DNA from 2 places in the Streptomyces sp. NPDC056061 genome. Region 1 is predicted to be linked to the other one. Evidence: riboswitches for the same ligand, from Rfam matches in the RefSeq annotation. Region 1 holds a riboswitch; the other holds the start of a gene.
What was found. A riboswitch is a leader RNA that binds a small molecule or an ion and turns the genes downstream of it on or off. The one in region 1 is predicted to bind cobalamin.

Region 1 (10,098 bases):
CCGCGACCGCGGCGTATTCCAGCAGGTTGTAGACGCCGGGCATGAGTTCGCTGATCGACAGCGGTGCTGCCGTCGGTGTGTCGAGGTAGCTGAAGGGGGCGGTCATGGTCATGACAGTCACTCTCCGGTGCGTGTAGGTGTGTGAGTTCGCGAGGTGGCCTGCAGACGCAGGTCACGGCCTGCGCCAAAGCCGACGACGGCCTGGATGAGAGTCAGGGCAACCAGCAGCAGGAGTGGCAGCGTCCATCCGCCGGTGAGGTCGTGCAAGACGCCGAGGAGGAGCGGCCCTGCGGCGGCCACGAGGTATCCGACGGACTGGGCCATCGAGGCCAGGGCGGCCGCCTGTGCTGCGTCCGCCGCACGCTGGCCCTGGAAGGTCAGCGCCAGGACCAGGCACGCCCCGCCTCCCAAGCCTGTGAGCACGCTGGATACGACGGCCCACTGGGGGGCTACCGCCAGCAGGGCGAAGCCCAGGGCGCCGATCGTCGATGCAGATGCTGCCAGGATCCGCTGGTCCTTCCACCTGCGGGCAAGGAGGGGGAGCGCACTGCTGGACAGGAGGCCGATGATCTGGAAGAGGAACAACTGCCATCCGGCTGCGGCCTCCCCCACCCCGTGATCGTGCACGATGCTGGGCAGCCAGGCGATCGTGGTGTAGAAGCCGAGTGACTGCAGCCCCATGAAGCCGCTGACCTGCCATGCGAGGGAGGAACGCCAGGGGATGCGCTCTCGCGACGCACGTGCTGGTGCCGGAGAGTCCGTACGCCGGTGCTGCGGCGCCCACACCACGAAGGCCAGCAGGGCCAGCACGGCCCAGCAGCCCAGGGCGGTGCGCCATCCGCCGGGCAGATGGTCGGCCAGCGGGACCGACACCCCGGACGACACGGCGGCCAGCAGGCCCATGGCGGTCACGTAGAGGCCGGTCACCTGGCCGATCCGGTCCTCCGGCACGGTGCTCCTGACGACCGAGGGCAGCAGTACGTTGCCGTAGGCGATCGCGGCTGCGACCACCACAGTGCCCACCCACAGGAAGACCACCCCGGGCAGGGAGCGCACCAGCAGCCCGGCTGCCAGCACTGTCAGCGAGGCGCCCAGAGCCTGCGGTGCCCCGTAGCGGTGCGCGGTGCGGCCGACCAACGGGGAGGTGGCGGCAAACGTCAGCAGCGGAAGAGTGCCGAGCAACCCGGCCCAGGTGCCGGACAGGCCGGTCGTCTTCTCGATGCTGGGAAGCAACGGCCCCACGCCGGTCAGTGCGGCGCGCAGGTTCCCCGCGACCAGCAAGACGCCCATCAGCAGCCACACCGTGGACCGCCTGCCCGGCGCAATCCGCCTCGCCCGGTACAGGGAGTGGTGGGAGCGGCTCACTCGCATGCCGACCGGTCCCGTTCCACCGCGCTGTCCTGCCCTGCGGTCAGCCGGGCGGTCACGTGCACCAACATGGATGCCGCATGGCGGGCAGCGACCACATCGCCTGCGCTGATCGCCTCGACGAGTGCGCTGTGCCAGTGATCGTGCTTGTCAGCAACGTCGTCATCCCATGGCAGCACCGCCAGGAGAGCTGACAGGGCGCTGCCCAGGTATTCGTACAGCTCCACGAGCAGCTCGTTGCCGCTGGCCTGGACGACTGCGAGGTGAAAGGCGACGTCGGCGACGGCGACCTGTGCCATCGATCCCGAGCGGTTGCTTTCGCGGGCCGCGGTGAGGAGTTCTCGCAGCCGAGCGGTGTCCGATTCCGATCGTCGTTCGGCGGCCAGTCCGGCGGCGTGCTCCTCCAGAACCGCCCGCAGTTCCAGGACGTCCGCCGGCGCCGTGGCGGCCGCCCTGCGCAGGAGAACCGCCTCCAGCTCACTGGTGACCCGGACGTAGGTACCATCCCCGACTCGCGCCTCCAGCAGGCCGAGATGGACAAGTGCTCGCAATGCTTCGCGAATGGTATTTCGGCTCACCTGGAGCGTTTCGGCCAGTTCCTGTTCGCCCGGGATTCGTGTGCCCACCGGCCACCGCCCGGACGCCAGCTGTTCCCGCAGCTGGTCAGCGACTTGCGCGGCCAGAGTCGATGCCCGGCGCGGCTGCCGCAGCCCCTCCATCAAAGACCTCCAAATGTTGGACATCTGAACATCTGGAGAGAAACATGAGACAGCGTCACCGCGCCAGCGCTATGTGATGCAGGTCATGCAAATGTTCCTGAGTGCGCAGGTTGCGCCCTGTCGCTTCTTCGGAAAAATCGGCGATGCCCCGGGACTGGGCGGTGCCCTCAAATGATCTGGAGTAGTGGATCAAGGTCGGGTGATGCGTCGCCGTGATTCACCAGCGATGATCATTTGAAGACGCTGCCCAGCGGAGGCGTTCTTCACGGCGTGGCCGACGAGGGTCAGCAGGACGTCGGCGACGTGGTTCGGGTCGCGGGCGTCACGGATGATCACCGGTGCGGATGCAGGGAGTTCGGGGGTGGTGCGGACATGCTCGGGCTGGTAATGGTGCGCTCCGTCGAACTGGTTGATGGCGACGACGAAGGGCAGACCGATGTCTTCGAAGAAGCTGACGGGGGGTGAATCTGCTCTCCAGACGACGGGTGTCGACCAGGACGTGGAGCGATCTCCTCGCGAACCTGTTCGCGGTAACGGGCGCGGGGTCCGTCGGCCGCGGGGCATTCGTGACCACCACCACGGCACGCCGACCTGGCGGCGCACCGGGAGGGACGGACGCCGGTCGTACCGGACCACCGAACCGCGGCGGACGGACGCGGATCGTACCGGGCCACGTCCTTCGCGCCGTTACTCACTCGTCGGACTGTTGGTCGGACGTCAAGTCGAGAAAATCCCAATGCGCTTGGGGCTGGGCGCCGACGAGCCATCGCCCGCAGTTCTGCAGGACCATCCGGCTCGACGTGATGTGTTGGGTACCTGTGTCGAGATCACGCAGGAACCGGACCATCGGCCCGCGCCGGATCGCCGCCGTCCCCGCCCACAGGTGCACCGTCCGACCCACGTCGTGCACGGTCCAGGTCGCGTGATTGAGCACGAGCCTGAGCAGTGTGTCCTGCTCGGTGCTCGGCGACTCGCCCGCGTTGAGGGTGACTTCGATGTCTCGCCATACCTGCATCGCCCACGCCCGTGCCGAACGAAGCCTGGCTTCGGCGGTCGCGTACTCAGCGTGGAACTGCGCGGTGTCGACGACGGCGTTGCGTGTGCCGGTCCTTGCCGCGGCGGCCCGCCTCATCTCGTCGAGCAGGCGCCGCCCGACACCGAACGCCCAGCCGGTGTGCCCGATCGCGGCCATGCTGACCAGGCCGAGGCGGTAGATCGCGCCGCCGTTGGCCGGGGCCCGCGTCGTGGCGAGATAGGTGTGCGTCGCCGGGACGTACACATCGGCGCAGTGATAGTCGATGCTGTGCGTCGCGCGCAGCCCGAGCACATCCCAGTTGTCGACGAGTTCCACCTGCGACTTCGGCATCGCCAGCACCCGCAGCTCTCCGGTGCCCTCGACCTGGATCGCGCTGTGGACATGGGTGGCGTGCGCCATGCCGGAGGCGAACTGCCAACTGCCGCTCACCAGATAGCCGCCCTCCACCGGGACGGCCCGGCCGGGGCGGGTGCCATGCCCCGCCAGCAGCGCGTAGTCCCCGCCCGCGACGTCGGGGAACAAGTCGGCTTCCGCGACCGCACCGAGGTAGGCCGCGGTGGTGCCGGTGACCAACTGCAGCGCCATCATCGTCCAGCCGGCCGCGGCATCGTGGTAGCTGATCCGCTCGACCGTCTCGATCAGCTGGCGCGGAGAGAATTCGTGGCCGCCGAGGTTCTCCGGCATCGCGGCCCGGACGACCCCGGCTTCCAGCAACGGCCGCGCGGTGTCCTCGGTGAGTCTGCCGAGCTTCTCGGCGGCGTCCGCGTTCGCCTCGAGCGCCCCGCCGAGTGCATCGATTCGCTCAAGCATCGCGGAAAATTCCGGGCTGACATGTAATCCGGCCGAGTTCGCCATGGATGGTCGCTCCTCGCTGTCGGCTGTCAGTACAGAGCCGGCATCACTGTAACGAGAAGTCGTGCCCTTCCCCAGATCGCCCGGCCGACGTGTGTGATTCCGGCCGGGGCCGACGGCACCCGCGCACGAGCTCCGGCCGGGACGCGGCCCGATGCGCGTGGACGGCGTTCGCCTTGTGGACGGTGCCGCGGCCCCGAGTCAGGTGGGCGGGAGCACGTCGAGAACGGAGTGTGCGGGGGCAGCCGCCTCCGGGCCGCCCCGTACGGGTGCGGTCGACCGGGATTCCGTCGGGTCAGGACCGAGCGCGCACGGCCGTGGGGGATGGATTTGTTAGGACGTCCAACTATATAGTCGCCGCCAAGGCCCGCGGTGCAGGGAAGCCGGTGTGATTCCGGCACGGTCCCGCCACTGTGACCGGGGAGTACGCCGTCGAGCAGGACGCCACCGGCGAAGGATGTCGGGAAGGCGGACGGCGCGCGCTGATCCGGGAGTCAGGATACCGGCCGCGGGATGTTCCGTGTTTTCCACGAGGATGGAGCTGACACGCATGGCACCGGTGCGTACACGCGACAGCGGCCGACCCGTCCCACGGGCCGTGTCCCACCGAGGAATCCGACCGGCCGTACCGGCCTGACGATCCGTCCGCCATACGCGATCTCGCGCAGCCCCCGCCCGCGTACGCCACCGCGTCCGCGCCCGGCGGCGGTACGGCGCGCCGTCCTGTGATCACCTGAGAGAGCAGGCAATCATGGTCCGCGAACAAAACCCCGCACCCGTACGCGAATTGACCCACTTCGTCGGCGGCAAGCACACCCCGGGAACCTCGGGAACGTACGGCGACGTGTACGACCCCAACACCGGCGAGGTCCAGGCCCGGGTACCGCTCGCGAGCAGGCCGGAGACCGAGGCGGCGATCGCCGACTCCGTGCGGGCGCAGCACGCGTGGGGCGAATGGAACCCGCAGCGCCGCGCCCGAGTCCTCCTCCGGTTCCTCCAACTCGTCGAGCAGGAGAAGGACTCCCTGGCCCGGCTGCTGTCCTCCGAGCACGGCAAGACGGTCGCCGACGCCCACGGCGACATCCAACGCGGCCTGGAAGTAGTGGAGTTCGCCGCCGGCATTCCGCATCTGCTCAAGGGCGAGTTCACCGACAACGCCGGCAGCGGCATCGACGTCCACTCGCTGCGCGCACCCCTCGGAGTGGTCGCCGGCATCACGCCGTTCAACTTCCCCGCGATGATCCCGCTGTGGAAGGCCGCCCCCGCCCTCGCCTGCGGAAATGCCTTCGTCCTCAAGCCCTCCGAGCGCGACCCGTCCGTTCCGCTGCGGCTCGCCGAACTCTTCCTGGAGGCCGGCCTGCCGTCCGGTGTTCTCAACGTCGTCAACGGTGACCGGGAGGCCGTCGACACCCTCCTGGAGGACCCCCGCGTCGCCGCGCTCGGCTTCGTCGGCTCCACCCCGGTCGCCGCGCACGTCTACGCCACCGCCGCCGCCCACGGCAAACGCGCCCAGTGCTTCGGCGGCGCCAAGAACCACATGGTCGTGATGCCGGACGCCGACCTCGATCAGGCCGTGGACGCCCTGATCGGCGCCGGGTACGGCTCGGCGGGCGAACGCTGCATGGCCATCTCGGTCGCGGTCCCGGTCGGCGAACGGACGGCCGACGCACTGGTCGCCCGCCTGAAGGAACGCGTCGGTGCACTGCGCATCGGCCGCAGCGACGATCCCGAGGCCGACTTCGGCCCGCTGATCGGCCCGGACGCCGTCGAGCGGGTGCGCTCGTATGTCGACCTCGGGGTCGAGGAGGGCGCCGAACTGGTCGTCGACGGACGGGACTTCGTCCTTCCCGGACACGAGAACGGCTTCTTCGCCGGGGCCACCCTGTTCGACCGGGTCACCCCGCAGATGCGTATCCACCGGGAGGAGATCTTCGGCCCGGTCCTGTGCGTGGTCCGCGCCGCCGACTACGAGGAGGCCCTGCGCCTGCCCAGCGAGCACGCCTTCGGCAACGGCGTCGCCGTGTTCACGCGGGACGGGGACACCGCCCGCGACTTCTCCCGGCGGGTGAACACCGGCATGGTCGGCGTCAATGTGCCCATTCCGGTGCCGGTCGCCTACTACACCTTCGGCGGCTGGAAGCGGTCCGGTTTCGGCGACCTCAACCAGCACGGGCCGGACGCGATCCGCTTCCACACCCGTACGAAGACGGTGACCTCGCGCTGGCCGGCGTGTCTGCGCGAAGGCGCCAGTTTCACCATTCCCACGATGGGCTGACCGGCGATGACCAGCACCTTTATCACCGAGGACCAGCAGGCCCTCGTCGAGGCCACCCTCGACTTCACCCAGGACCACCTCGCCCCGCACGCCCTCGACTGGGACCGCGACAAGCACTTCCCCGTCGACGTGCTGCGCAAGGCCGCCGGACTCGGGCTCGGCGGCGTCTACGTACGTGAGGAGTCCGGCGGTTCCGCCCTCACCCGTTCCGACGGGGTCCTCGTGTTCGAGACCCTCGCCTCCGGCTGCCCGTCCGTCGCCGGCTACCTCTCCATCCACAACATGGTGGCCTGGATGATCGACCACTACGGCGACACGGCGCAGCGGGACCGCTGGCTGCCACGGTTGTGCGCCATGGACGACCTCGCCAGCTACTGCCTCACCGAACCGGGCGCCGGATCGGACGCCGCGGCCCTCACCACCCGGGCCGTCCGGGACGGGGACGACTGGCTGCTCACCGGGGTGAAGCAGTTCATCTCCGGTGCGGGAGCCTCCCGGCTGTACGTGGTGATGGCCCGGACCGGCGGGGCGGGCCCCGACGGCGTGTCCGCGTTCGTCGTCGACAAGGACGACCCCGGAATCTCCTTCGGCCCGAACGAGCGGAAGATGGGCTGGAACGCGCAGCCCACCCGGCAGGTCGTGCTGGACGCCGTCCGCGTTCCCGCCGACCGGCTCCTCGGCCGCGAGGGCCAGGGCTTCCGCATCGCCATGAACGGCCTGAACGGCGGGCGGCTCGGCATCGCCGCCTGCTCCCTCGGCGGCGCCCGCAGCGCCCTCGACCGCAGCCTGGCCCACCTCGCCGACCGGGAGGCGTTCGGCCGACGCCTGCTCGACGCCGAGACGTTGCGCTTCCGCCTCGCCGACATGGCGACCGAGCTCACCGCCGCCCGCGCCCTGGTCCGACAGGCCGCGCAGGCGCTCGACCGGGGCGACCCGCAGGCGCCGTACCTGTGCGCGATGGCGAAGCGGTTCGCCACCGACATCGGCTACTCCGTGGCCGACCGTGCGCTCCAACTGCACGGCGGCTACGGCTACCTCAGCGAGTACGGCATCGAGAAGATCGTCCGCGATCTGCGCGTCCACCAGATCCTGGAAGGAACCAACGAGATCATGCGCGTCATCGTGGCCCGCGGCCTGACGGAGGTGTTCGGATGACCGCCGACGACGCGCCCGTCCTGCTGCACACCGAGGGCCGGGCCGCCCACATCGTCCTCAACCGCCCCCGGGCGCTCAACGCCCTGAACCACACGATGGTCCGTCGCATCGACGCGGCCCTCGCCGCCTGGGAGCACGATCCGGCCGTCGAGACCGTCGTCCTCACCGGCGCGGGCGAACGCGGCCTGTGCGCGGGCGGGGACATCCGCGCCATCCACGACGACGCCCGCGACGGGGACGGCACGGCCTCGGCCGCGTTCTGGCGCGACGAGTACCGACTCGACGCGCGGATCGCCCGCTACCCCAAGCCGTACGTCGCGGTGATGGACGGGATCGTCATGGGCGGCGGCGTCGGCCTCTCCGCGCACGGGAGTGTCCGGATCGCCACCGAGCGGTCAAGGATCGCCATGCCCGAGACGGGCATCGGCTTCGTGCCCGACGTCGGCGGCACCTACCTGCTGGCCCTCGCCCCCGGCGAACTGGGCACCCACCTCGCCCTGACGGGCACGCCCATCGGCGCCGGGGACGCCCTGTTGTGCGGTCTCGCCGACCACTACGTGCCCTCCCACGCCCTGCGGTGCCTGCTGGACGACCTCACCGGGCTCCCCGTACGGGAGGCCCTGGTCCGGCACGTGCAGGAGCCGCCGCAGGGAGAGCTCGCCGCGCGGCGGGAGTGGATCGACGCCTGCTACGGCGCCGACACCGTCGAGGAGATCGTCCACCGGCTGCTCGCGCACGGCGACCCGGTGGCGAAGGAGACGGCCGGGATCCTGCTCACCAAGTCGCCCACCGCCCTCGAGGTCACCCTGGCCGCCCTGCGCCGGGCCCGTCGGCTCGGCCCGCTGGAACGGGTCCTGGAGCAGGAGTACCGCGTCTCCTGCGTGGCTCTGTCGACAGCCGACCTGGTGGAGGGCATCCGGGCCCGGGTCATCGACAAGGACCGCGACCCGCGGTGGACGCCGGCCACCCTCGGTGAGGTCACCGACGCCGACGTCGAGCGCTTCTTCACCCCCCTCGGCGAGCACGCGCTCGGGCTCGCCGGACCCGACAACGCCGTGGAGGTGGCCTGGTGAGCAGGACCGTCGCGTTCATCGGACTCGGACACATGGGCGGCCCCATGGCCGCCAACCTGGTGAGGGCCGGCCACCGGGTGCGCGGGCACGACCTCGTGGCCGCCGCCCTGGACGATGCCGTCGGGGCCGGGGTGGAGCCCGTCGCCTCCGCCGCCGATGCCGTCGCGGACGCCGAGGTGGTCATCAGCATGCTGCCGGCGGGCCGTCACGTCCTCGGCCTCTACGACGAACTCCTGGCGGCGGCCCGTCCCGGCACCCTCTTCGTCGACTGCTCCACCATCGACGTCGCCGACGCCCGCACCGCCCACGAGCGGGCCGTCGCCGCGGGCATGCGCGCCCTGGACGCCCCGGTGTCCGGCGGCGTGATGGGCGCCGAGGGCGCCACACTGACCTTCATGGCGGGCGGGGGAGAGGCGGAGTTCGACGAGGCACTGCCCCTGCTGGAGACGATGGGGAAGAAGGCCGTCCACTGCGGTGGCGCCGGTGCCGGACAGGCTGCCAAGATCTGCAACAACATGATCCTCGGCGTCTCCATGATCGCCGTCAGCGAGGCGTTCGTCCTCGGGGAGAGCCTCGGACTGTCCCATCAGGCGTTGTACGACGTCGCCTCGACGGCCTCCGGGCAGTGCTGGGCGCTCAGCGTCAACTGCCCGGTGCCCGGCCCCGTGCCGACCAGTCCGGCCAACCGGGAATACCGGCCGGGCTTCGCCGCCTCCCTGATGGCCAAGGACCTCGGCCTGGCCGCCAACGCCGCCCGCGCGGGCGGCGTGCACGCGGAACTCGGCCTGCGGGCCGCTGAGTTGTACGCCGCCTACGCCGAACGGGCCGGTGCCGCGGAGGACTTCTCCGGCATCGTACGAACGATCAGGAACGACGACGGAGGACGGACGTGACCACCGAACCGACGCAGGAGTACGAGACGATCCTCGTCGAACGCAGGGGCCGCACCGCCCTGCTCACCCTCAACCGCCCGCACGCCCTCAACGCACTGAACCTCCAGGTCATGAACGACGTGGTGGCCGCCGCCGAGGAACTGGACAGGGACCCCGACTGCGGCTGTGTCGTGATCACCGGGTCGGCGAAGGCGTTCGCGGCCGGGGCCGACATCAAGGAGATGCGACCCCACGACTACATGGACATGTATCTCGCGGACTGGTTCGCCGCCTGGGACCGGCTCGGACAGCTGCGCACACCGACGGTCGCGGCCGTGTCCGGGTACGCGCTGGGCGGTGGCTGCGAGCTCGCGATGCTCTGCGACATCCTGATCGCCGCCGACACCGCCGTCTTCGGTCAGCCCGAGATCAAGCTCGGCGTGATCCCCGGCATCGGCGGCTCGCAACGCCTGACCAGGGCGGTGGGCAAGGCCAAGGCCATGGACATGTGTCTGACCGGGCGCACCATGGACGCCGCCGAGGCCGATCGCGCCGGGCTGGTCTCCCGGGTCGTGCCCGCCGGTGAACTGCTCGGCGAGGCCCTCGCGGTCGCCGACACCGTCGCCGGCATGTCGCTGCCGGTGGCGATGATGGCGAAGGAGGCCGTCGGCCGGGCCCACGAGACGACCCTCGCCGAGGGCGTCCGCTTCGAGCGCCGCCTCTTCCACGCGGTGTTCGCGACTGCCGA
Region 2 (10,098 bases), on a different contig from region 1:
GGCGCCCTCGTTCAGCGACTTGTTCTCGTCGAGCAGCCGGTCCACCGGTGGCCTCGTAGGGGCCGCGCGCGGCGGCGGAGGGGCCGTGACCGGCCCGGGAGCGATGCCGGTCCCTCGTCCCCCCGCCCCGTCCGGCCTCATCCGGCCGTCAGCCGCGCGTCGCCCGCGTTCCCGATCCTCGCGGTCCGGCTGACCCACTGCGCCAGTGTGAGCTGGGTGGTCCGGGCCGTACGGTCGGGACGCAGCCGGGGGGCCTGCGCACGGTCCCCCGCGTCCTTGCCCGTCCCTCGGTTCCGACCGGTGCTCTCGGCGAGTGCCTGGCGCAGCAGGGACAGGTGCGCGGGCAGGGCCGTACGGCCGTCCTCGGCCGCCCGGTGGGTGGGGCGCGTGGTGGGGTGGGTTCCCATGGTGACCGCCTCCTCGGCTGCGGGGAACGTGCGGGGGTGTTCGTCGGCGGGTCGTTCACCGATCGTGCTGCGCTTCTCGGTCGCGGTGAGCATGGGAGGGGTCCTTCCTGTACGGCGGCGCCCGTCACGGGGCGTCGCGCCGAGGGCGTCGGAGGCGAGCCCGGGAGGGCATGGCCGAGTGGCCGGGATACGTGTGTCTCGCCGCCCCTTGCCGGAGCGGTACGGGGATTCGGTGGAACCGGGGCTCCGCTTGGGGCGTACTGCCCCGATCGGCGGGCCCGTACCGGCTGCCGACGCCCGCGATCAGGGGGCTTCGCGTCGTACGGGCCGGACCGGGTGGCCCGAGCGGCTCCCCGTGTCCCCGGCATCGGTGACGCGACGGGCCGTCCCCGGCGTCGCGGGGGCTCGGGTCGCTCCGGTCGGTTCGGTGCCGATCGGCCCGGCGGGGAGGCGGACCTCGCCGCCGGTGGGGCGGCGGGCCGTTCGCCCGGCCGGGCGGCCGGCGAACCGTTCGGCGGGACCACGGGACTCGTTCATGGCGAGACCTCCGTTCGTCCTCCCACCATCGCCCGGACGCGGCCCCCCGCACATCGTCCCCCCGGAGCGATTCCCGCCTACCACGACTGCGGTATCCGTTCGCGCCGCCTACGACCGGGCCGGCCCGCGCGTACCGCGTCGGCGCCCCGAGGCTGTCCCGCAATTGCTGGCGGGCACCCGGCGGCAGCCGTTTCCCCGAGCTCTCGGCTGCGCTCGGGCAGGAAGGCCCTACTTCTCGCCGTATTGCCGGAACGCCCGCATGCATCCGGTGCGGGGGCGCCCCTCCGTCTCGCGGCGCACCACGCCCGACGCCGTGCGTCGATCCACCGGGATGGGCGGGACAGCCCTTACACGGACGCCTGCGGGGACTGCGTCTCGCCCACGGGGCTGACCAGGCCGCACTGGTAGGCGATGACGACGAGCTGGGCCCGGTCACGGGCCGCCAGTTTCGTCATGGCCCGGTTGACGTGGGTCTTCGCGGTCAGGGGGCTGACGAACAGCTGCTCCGCGATCTCGTCGTTCGACAGCCCGAGTGCCGCCAGCCCCACCACGTCGCGTTCGCGCGGCGTCAGGCACTCCAGCCGCTCGTGCACACCCGCCGGGCAGGGGTCCGGCTGGGCCAGGAAACGCCCGATCAGCGCTCTCGTCGCCGAGGGGGACAGCAGCGCCTCACCGGCCGCGACCGTACGCACGGCGTCGAGAAGCTCGTCGGGCCGGGCCCCCTTGCCCAGAAATCCGCTCGCACCGGCGCGCAGGGCCTCGGCGACGTGCTCGTCGTCCTCGAAGGTGGTCAGGATGAGCACCCTCACCCCGGCGAGGTCTTCGGACTCGCTGATGATCCGTGTGGCGTCGAGCCCGTCCATCTCGGGCATGCGGATGTCCATCAGGACCACGTCGGGACGGTGCGCACGCGCCAGCTCCAGCGCCTCCTGCCCGTTGGACGCCTCCCCCACCGTCTCCATGTCGTCCGTGGAGTCGAACAGCATCCTGAAGGTGCCCCGCAGCAGGGCCTGGTCATCGGCAAGCAGTACGCGAATCGTCATGCCCGTCTCTCCTCGGTGGTTCGCCCATGGCCTGGCCGGGACGCAGGGGCAGGTCGGCCGTCACGACGAAGCCGCCCTCCGGGCGCACTCCCGCGTGCAGCCGGCCACCGACCGTGGAGGCCCTCTCGCGCATCCCGATCAGCCCGTGGCCCGTTCCCGGGCGGGTGTGGTTCCCGCCGGTGCGTCCGTCGTCCTCGACGGTGATCGTCAGCCGTTCGGGGTGGTAGTGCAGGAACAACCGGGCGTGGTCGGCCCCGGCATGCTTGTGCACGTTGGTCAGGGCCTCCTGCACGATGCGGTACGCGGCGAGGTCGACCGCCGGCGCCAGCGGTTCCGCGGTGCCCCGCCGGGTATGGCTGACGGTCAGCCCGGCGCGTTCGAACGACGCCAGGAGCGCCGGTACGCGGGCGAGCCCGGGCATCGGATCGCGCGGTGCCACCGGGTCACCGGACTGCCGCAGCAGGCCCACGGTCACCCGTAGTTCGTCCAGGGCCGACCGGCTGGTGTCCCGGATGTCCTCCAGCGCGGCCAGGATCTGCTCCGGCCGCCGTTCCACCAGGTGGACGGCCACACCTGCCTGGGCGTTGATGAGGGCGATGTGGTGCGCGACGATGTCGTGCAGTTCGCGTGCGATCCGCACCCGTTCGGCCGCCACCCGCTGCTCCGCCTCCTGCTCGCGCGTGCGCTCCGCGTGCTCCGCGCGTTCCTCCACCGCGGCGATGTAGGCGCGGCGTGAGCGCACCCCGTCCCCCACGGCCGCCGGCAGGGCCGTCCACGCCAGCATCGCCGCGTTGTCGGGCGCCATCCAGGAGTGGGGGTCGCAGATCACCGCGGCTCCCACCAGAACGGCGGCCGATGCCGACGCCGCGGCCCAGGTGACGCGCCGGTCGGTGAGCACGGCGACGGTGTAGACGGACACCAGGACCGGGCTGATGACCAGTGGGCTCTCCCGGAACCCGAGGACCTGGAACGCCACTCCGCAGCCGACCGCGACGGCCAGTACGCCGATCGGGTGACGGCGCCGCCGCAGCAGCGCGGCGCAGCCCACTCCGGCCAGCACCACGGCGGGCCAGCGCAGGGAGAAGTAGTGCTCGTGCGGCACCACCGAGGCGGCCACGACCGACAGCAGGAACAGCGCCGCCACGCCCAGTGCGTCGAGCACGCCGTTGCGGCCCCGGTCCCGCCGCCTCCATCCGCTGATCACCGCCATGCCACCACCGTAGGGTCGCCGGCCGCATCGGGCATCGTGTCGCAGGACCGGTCGGACCGCACCCGTCCGTGCCCGCGCGGCGGGCCGTGTCCGCCTGTGCTCCGGCCTCGGCGGAACGGTCCGGCCCGCACGGTCCCGGCGCGGCGGCCGGGAGGCCGGGTGGGCCCGGGCGGACGGCTTCGCCGGTCAGACGCCCTTGGCGGGAGCGGTCCGGCCCTCGTGGGGGGAGAGTTCGGCCGTGAGCCAGCGGAAGACCTGCGGCACCTGACGTTCCCAGAGTCCGGTGGTGTGCGGCCCGCTGACCGCGGCCACCGCCACCCGCGTCGGGAGCACCGCCGCCCGCTGGAGTGCGAGACCGTCACGGTAGCCGTCGTCCCGGGAACCCGAGAGGTAGAGCGAGACGCGCGGCGGAGTGGTGGCGTGGCGCAGGATCCACAGCGGATTGTTGACCTTCCGCAGATGCGGATCACGGGCCGTGAGGGAGGCCCGCTCGGCAGCCGGGTCGTTGTATCCGGAGAGGCCCACGGCGGCCCGGTAGCGGTCGGGGTGGGCGAGTGCCATCTTCACCGCGCAGTGCGCGCCGGCCGAGTATCCGGCCACGGCCCAGCGGCTCGCGCGGCTCTCCGCACGGAAGTTGTCGATCACCATCTGCCGGACGTCCACGCTGAGCCAGGACTCGGCGTCGACGACGCCCGGCACGTTGGCGCACCCGGTGTCCTTGCCCGCCAGCAGATTGGTCCGCGGCTCCACGAGGATGAACGGGGCGATCTTCCCGCTCCGCATCCCGGCCTCCAGCTGGGACTGCACGCGCAAACTTGCGAACCACGCCTTTGCCGATCCGGGGAAGCCGCCGAGCAGTTCGACCACGGGGAACTTGCGGTGCCGGAAGGACGGCTCGTCGTACTGCGGCGGGAGCCATACGTACACCTCGCCGCGCACCCCGGACACCCGGCCGCGCAACTGGGTCACGCGCACGCCCCGTCCCATCCGGGCGTCGTGGGTCGGGCCGAAGTGCTGGACGGTCCTCGGTTCGTCCGCCAGCCGCTTGTGGGTGCCGAGCCCGTCGCTCCCCAGGTCCGGGGCGGCGACGACGTGCTCTCCGGTGCCCAGCAGGTCGGCCCAGCTGTCGTAGAGGCCGTTGGCGTTGTTGACCATCACGAAGACGCTCAGCACGGCCGCCGCCTGTGCGAGGACGACCATCACCAGACGTGCCGCACCGCGCACCAGGGCGGGACCGCCCACGCGGCCCCACAGCAGGAGCGGAATCAGCACGGTGACCAGGGCCAGCGCGACCGTGGCCAGGAAGAAGGGTGTCCCCGTCAGGCTCATCACGCCAGGGAGGATGCCTCACACACCGCAATGGTTTACCCGCCTTTCCGCCTTTTTACGTCGGATGCGAGACAACCGGGAGCGGCATGTTGACGTCGGGGCCGTCCTGCGGTCCCGGCCGCCGATCTCTCGCCGCCGGTGTCGGACGGGTGCGTCGGCCGCGAGGGGGTGGGAGGCGGATCCGGTCGACGGCGTGCGATCACTCACACCGGCAGCCTTTGTGCCACAGCCTCAAGGAAACATAATATCGGCAGGTCATCGCCGCGACGGACCACAGGAAGCCGGCGCAATTCCGGCACGGTCCCGCCACTGTGACCGGGGAGTGCAACCCTTCGACATGCCACTGCGCACGGCGCGGGAAGGCGGGGGGAACGTCGATCCGGGAGTCAGGACACTGCCCTGTCGCGGGCCCGTCATGAGGGAGCGCGGACTCCCCAGGAGGCTCCACGTGTATTTCGGCATTCCCCGCCGCCCCGGTTTCCCGCCCGCCCGCCGTCGTGCGCTGCGCGCCGTCGCCGCGGCCACCGCTCTGTCCACCGTCCTGCTCGCCGCGGGCTGCGGTGCCGGCGACGACTCCTCCGACGGCGGGAAACCCGCCGCGCGGGCGACGGCCCAGGGTTTCCCGGTCACCGTCGACAACTGCGGCGTGCGGACGACGTACGACAAGCCGCCCTCGCGCGTGGTCACCATCCACCAGCACCCGGCGGAGCTGATGCTCGCCCTGGGGCTGAAGGATCGCATGGTGGGCACCGCGTTCCCGGACTCGGCAGTCCTGCCCGAGCTGAGGAAGGACTTCGACGCGATCCCCGAACTGGCGCGGAAGGAGCCGTCCTTCGAATCGATCCTGGACGTGGAGCCGGACTTCGTCTACGGCGGTTACGGCAGCGCCTTCGCCGAGAACGAGGGCCGCTCCCGCAAGGCGTTCGCCGACGCGGGCATCGACACCTACCTCAACCGCGAGTACTGCGACAGGAAGAAGCCCGTGACGATGCGGGACACCTACGAGGAGATCCGCACGGTCGGCAGCATCTTCGGCATACCGAAGCGCGCCGACGCTCTGGTGGCCGATCTCCGCGGGCGCGTCGACAAGGCCACCGCCGCGGTCGGGAGCGCCCCTGCGGTACCCGTCTTCGTGTACGACAGCGGCGACAAGACGGCGTTCACCGCGGGCGGCAAGGGCCTGGGCAGCGAGCTGATCCGCCTGGCCGGCGGCCGCAATGTCTTCGGCGACCTCGACAAGGTCTTCGGGGACGTCTCCTGGGAGCAGGTCGTGGCCCGCAAGCCGGAGGTCATCGCCATCTACGACTACGCGGGGACCGGCACCGTCGAGCAGAAGAAGAAGTTCCTCCTCTCCCAGCCGGCTCTCGCCGACGTCCCGGCGGTCAGGAATGAACGGTTCGTGGTTCTGCCGCTGACCGACACACTGGTCGGCATCCGGTCGGCCTACGCCGTCGACGGCCTGGCCCGCGGGCTGCATCCCGAGAGCTTCCGGTGACGCGGACTTTGGTGGAGGACGGCCCGGCCGAGGCATCGGCCGGGCCGCGCACGCGCCGCGGAATCCGGTCGGGCCGGGCCACCCTCGCCGTCACGCTCACCGTCCTCGCGGTGCTGCTGGTCCTCTCCGTCACGGCCGGGCTGGCCATCGGCTCGGTGCACGTGCCGCCCGGCGAGGTGTGGGGCATCGTGACGCACGCGCTGGGAGCCGATGGGGCGGAGCCGACCTGGTCGCGCGCCCGGGAGACGATCGTCCTGACGGTGCGGGCGCCGCGCGTGCTGCTCGGCGCCGTGACCGGGGCCGGGCTGGCCGTGGTGGGCACCGCCATGCAGGCCCTGATCCGCAACCCGCTCGCCGAGCCGTATCTGCTGGGGGTCTCCTCCGGTGCGTCCCTCGGGGCGGTGTCGGTGATCGTCTTCGGGGTGAGCGTGGCCGGCCCGGTGACGCTCTCGTCCGCGGCGTTCGCCGGTGCCCTGGGCGCGTTGCTGGTGGTCTACGCGACCGCCCGCACCGGTGGACGGATCACCTCGGTGCGGCTCGTGCTGTCCGGTGTGGCGATCGCGGCGATGCTCACCGCGGTGATGGATCTGCTGCTGCTCACCGCCGGCCGGGGCCACGAGGCGCGCGCCGTCCTCGCCTGGACCCTCGGCGGCCTCGGCGGTGTGGACTGGGAGACGCTGTGGCTGCCCGCCGCGGCCCTGCTGCTCGGCATCGGCATCCTCCTGGTGCAGTCGCGGAACCTGAACCTGCTGCTGGCGGGCGAGGAAGCCGCCACGACGATGGGACTCGACGTGGCCCGGTTCCGGGCCCGTATGTTCGTCATGCTGTCCCTGATCACCGGCATCCTGGTCGCCGCGGCCGGGCCGATCGGCTTCGTCGGACTGATGCTGCCGCACGTCGTGCGTCTCCTGGTCGGCGGCGATCACCGCCGCGTGCTGCCCACGGCCGCACTTGCCGGAGCGGTCTTCCTGATCTGGGCCGACATCGCCGCCCGCACCGTTGCGGCGCCGATGGAGATCCCGGTCGGAGTGCTCACCGCGCTGTGCGGAGGCCCGTTCTTCCTGTGGCTGATGCGCCGTGACGCCCGACGGAACACCGACCGAGGAGTGGCATGAGCGCGACCGAACTCACCGTCGAGGGCGTCACGCTGACCGCGGGCGCGCGCCACCTCGTCCGCGACGTGTCACTGCACGCCGGGGCCGGCGAGGTGATCGGCCTGGTCGGCCCCAACGGCAGCGGCAAGTCCAGCCTCCTGCGGGCCGTCTACCGCGTCCTGCGCCCCGACACCGGACAGGTGCGGGTCGACGGCGCGGACGCCTGGTCGCTGCCCGTGCGCACACTGGCCCGGACACTCGCCGCGGTGGTGCAGGAGTCGGCCGCCGGGTTCGACCTGTCCGTGCGGGAGATCGTCGCCATGGGGCGCACCCCGCACAAGGGCCTGTTCGCCGGTGACACGGCCGATGACGCCCGTCTGATCGCGTCGGCCTTGGCAGCCGTGGACGCGACGGAACTGGCCGACCGCCCCTTCGACCGGCTCTCCGGCGGCGAGCGCCAGCGGGTGCTCATCGCCCGTGCCCTCGCGCAGCAGCCCGCCCTGCTCGTTCTCGACGAACCGACCAATCACCTGGACATACGGCACCAGTTGGAGGTCCTCGGCGTACTGCGCGAGATCCCCGCCACCGTCCTGGTCGCGCTCCACGACCTCAATCTCGCCGCGTACTACTGCGACCGCCTCTACGTCCTGTGCGACGGCGAGGTCATCGCGTCGGGTCCGCCCGCCGAGGTGCTCACCGCGGAACTTCTCCACGAGGTGTACGGAGTGACCGGGGAAGTCGTCATTCATCCCCGGACCGGGGCGCCTCATGTGACCTTTCTTCCCTCGTAATCCGACGGCCGGCCCCGAATGCCGCGAACCGCTCCCACGGGAGAGAGAGCGGCCTGGCGGATTCATGGCGGGGCCGGACCGGGAACCGTCACGATCCGATTTCAGGCATTCCAGGCCAACGGAACCGACTGAACGAGGGATTCCTCACCGCACGGTGTGCAACGGCTCCTCTCGGTGTACAACTGGGATGTCCAACATCACCATCGGATCAACCACGACCTGTCTCCTGCCGTTCACCGATCGGAATTTGACCGTCTGTCATCATGCACAGGATCCCTCGCGAACGCCGAGCTCAGGAAGTCCGTCGGTCCGTCCCCTTACGCCCGACCGGGTCCAAAAGGACTGAATGGCCGAGGCGTCCGCAGTATTTTCTGACCTGTTCCGGTTGTCCGGGGACACCCCGCGGCCGGCCGAGAGTATGGGGCACATCCCGTGAAGGTTCGTACGAGGCTGTCGAGCACCCTGGTGGCCGGGGGAATGGCGACGGTACTGCTGGCCGGTTGCGGCTCCGAGGATCAGATCTGGCCGTCCGAGTCGAAGTCGGGAGTGGTCGTCGGCATGTCCGACGGCATCGTCGCGACCGATCCGGCCTCCGGCTACGACCCGGGGTCCTGGCTGCTGTTCAACAACGTCTTCCAGTCCCTGCTGAGCTTCCCGCCCGGTTCCTCCACGCCCGTGCCGGAAGCCGCCGAGGAGTGCAATTTCTCCAACGGCAGCAAGACGTACGCCTGCACGCTGCGTGACGGACTGAAGTTCAGCAACGGCAACGACCTCACATCGGCCGACGTCAAGTACTCCTTCGACCGGACGATCGAGATCGACGACCCGGCGGGGCCGGCGCCGATGCTCTCCACCCTCAAGTCGATCGACACCCCGGACGACAAGACCGTCGTCTTCCACCTCAAGGTGCCGGACGCGACATTCCCGAGCAAGATCGCATCGGGCGCCGGTTCCATCGTGGACCGTCGGGTCTACCCCAAGAACGCCCTGCTGGAGGACGGCAAGACGGTCGGCTCCGGCCCCTACAAGCTGGACTCCATCGACAAGTCGAAGGCGGTCTTCTCGGTCTACTCCGACTACCACGGGACCGCCGATGTGCAGAACTCCGGTGTGACCCTGCGGCTCTTCCGCGGCGACCAGCAGGAACTCCGGGCGGCCCTGGAGAAGGGCGATGTCGACATCGCGTACCGCGGCCTCACCGCCAAGGCCGTGGCCGCCCTCGACACCTCGTCCGCCACGAAGAAGGACGGCCTGGAGGTGGTCCAGGGCAACAGCGCGGAGGTCCAGCACCTGGTCTTCAACCTGGACGACCCGGTGGTCGGCAAGATGGCCGTGCGCAAGGCCATCGCCCATCTCGTCGACCGCTACGCCCTGGTCAGCGAGGTGTACCAGTCCACGGCGACTCCGCTGTACTCGATCGTCCCGGTCGGCATCACCGGACACGGCACCTCCTTCTTCGACGCCTACGGCGACACACCTCAGCCGAATCGGGCGAAGGCCGACCTGCGAAACGCCGGTATCACCGAAAAGGTGAAGCTCACCCTCTGGTCCACCCCGAGCCGATATGGGCCGGCCACCGACGACGAACTGCGGACCATCGCGGATCAGTTGAACCGGAGCGGGCTCTTCGACGCACAGATGAAGTCCGTCCCGTTCGACCAATACGAAAAGGGCATCGCCGAGGGCAAGTACGGTGTCTATGTCAAGGGTTGGGTACCGGACTATCCCGACCCCGACAATTTCACCCAGCCGTTCTTCGGCGAGAACAACGTCCTGTCGAACAATTACGAAAACACTGAGATAAGCGACCGGATCATCCCTCGGACGGCTTCCGTGGCCGACCGTGCGAACACCCGGCAGGACTTCATCCGACTGCAGGACATCGTGGCGCAGCAACTGCCGCTGCTGCCGCTCTGGCAGGGCAAGCAGTACGCGGTCGCCCACGAGAAGGTGCGCGGTCTTCAGAACTGCCTGGACACCTCGACGGTCTTCCGATTCTGGGAACTCGGCATCGCGTCGTGAGCGGGCCCCCTCCCGCGGCGGCCGGTGCCGCCCCACTGTGCGGTCGCGGGGCGGCGCGCCCGCCCCGCGGACTCAGCCGTCCTCGGCGGTGGACGGCATCGCGTCCGAACGCTCCTTTTCGGGGCGGAAGTTGAGAACGAAGCGGGCGCGCTCACCGTTGATGCGGCGTC

Region 2: it holds a riboswitch for cobalamin, as region 1 does, so the genes downstream of both, ACFC79_RS18365 (ABC transporter substrate-binding protein) here and ACFC79_RS23365 (CoA-acylating methylmalonate-semialdehyde dehydrogenase) in region 1, are expected to answer to the same signal.

The regions. Positions count from the first base shown of each region.
Region 1 covers NZ_JBHJWQ010000017.1:75,377-85,474, reverse strand. The annotation lists gene ACFC79_RS23390 (hypothetical protein) at 1-112, opposite strand, end outside; gene ACFC79_RS23385 (CynX/NimT family MFS transporter) at 118-1,290, opposite strand; gene ACFC79_RS23380 (FadR/GntR family transcriptional regulator) at 1,362-2,087, opposite strand; partial or broken gene ACFC79_RS23375 (hypothetical protein) at 2,277-2,586, opposite strand; gene ACFC79_RS23370 (acyl-CoA dehydrogenase) at 2,779-3,978, opposite strand; cobalamin riboswitch at 4,322-4,501, shown strand; gene ACFC79_RS23365 (CoA-acylating methylmalonate-semialdehyde dehydrogenase) at 4,727-6,250, shown strand; gene ACFC79_RS23360 (acyl-CoA dehydrogenase family protein) at 6,257-7,405, shown strand; gene ACFC79_RS23355 (enoyl-CoA hydratase/isomerase family protein) at 7,402-8,478, shown strand; gene mmsB (3-hydroxyisobutyrate dehydrogenase) at 8,475-9,371, shown strand; gene ACFC79_RS23345 (enoyl-CoA hydratase) at 9,368-10,098, shown strand, end outside.
Region 2 covers NZ_JBHJWQ010000011.1:187,074-197,171, forward strand. The annotation lists partial or broken gene ACFC79_RS18340 (ATP-binding cassette domain-containing protein) at 1-42, opposite strand, end outside; gene ACFC79_RS18345 (hypothetical protein) at 138-500, opposite strand; gene ACFC79_RS18350 (response regulator) at 1,292-1,987, opposite strand; gene ACFC79_RS18355 (sensor histidine kinase) at 1,959-3,197, opposite strand; gene ACFC79_RS18360 (alpha/beta hydrolase) at 3,384-4,526, opposite strand; cobalamin riboswitch at 4,758-4,944, shown strand; gene ACFC79_RS18365 (ABC transporter substrate-binding protein) at 4,975-6,021, shown strand; gene ACFC79_RS18370 (FecCD family ABC transporter permease) at 6,084-7,136, shown strand; gene ACFC79_RS18375 (ABC transporter ATP-binding protein) at 7,133-7,906, shown strand; gene ACFC79_RS18380 (ABC transporter substrate-binding protein) at 8,339-9,928, shown strand; gene ACFC79_RS18385 (GntR family transcriptional regulator) at 10,001-10,098, opposite strand, start outside.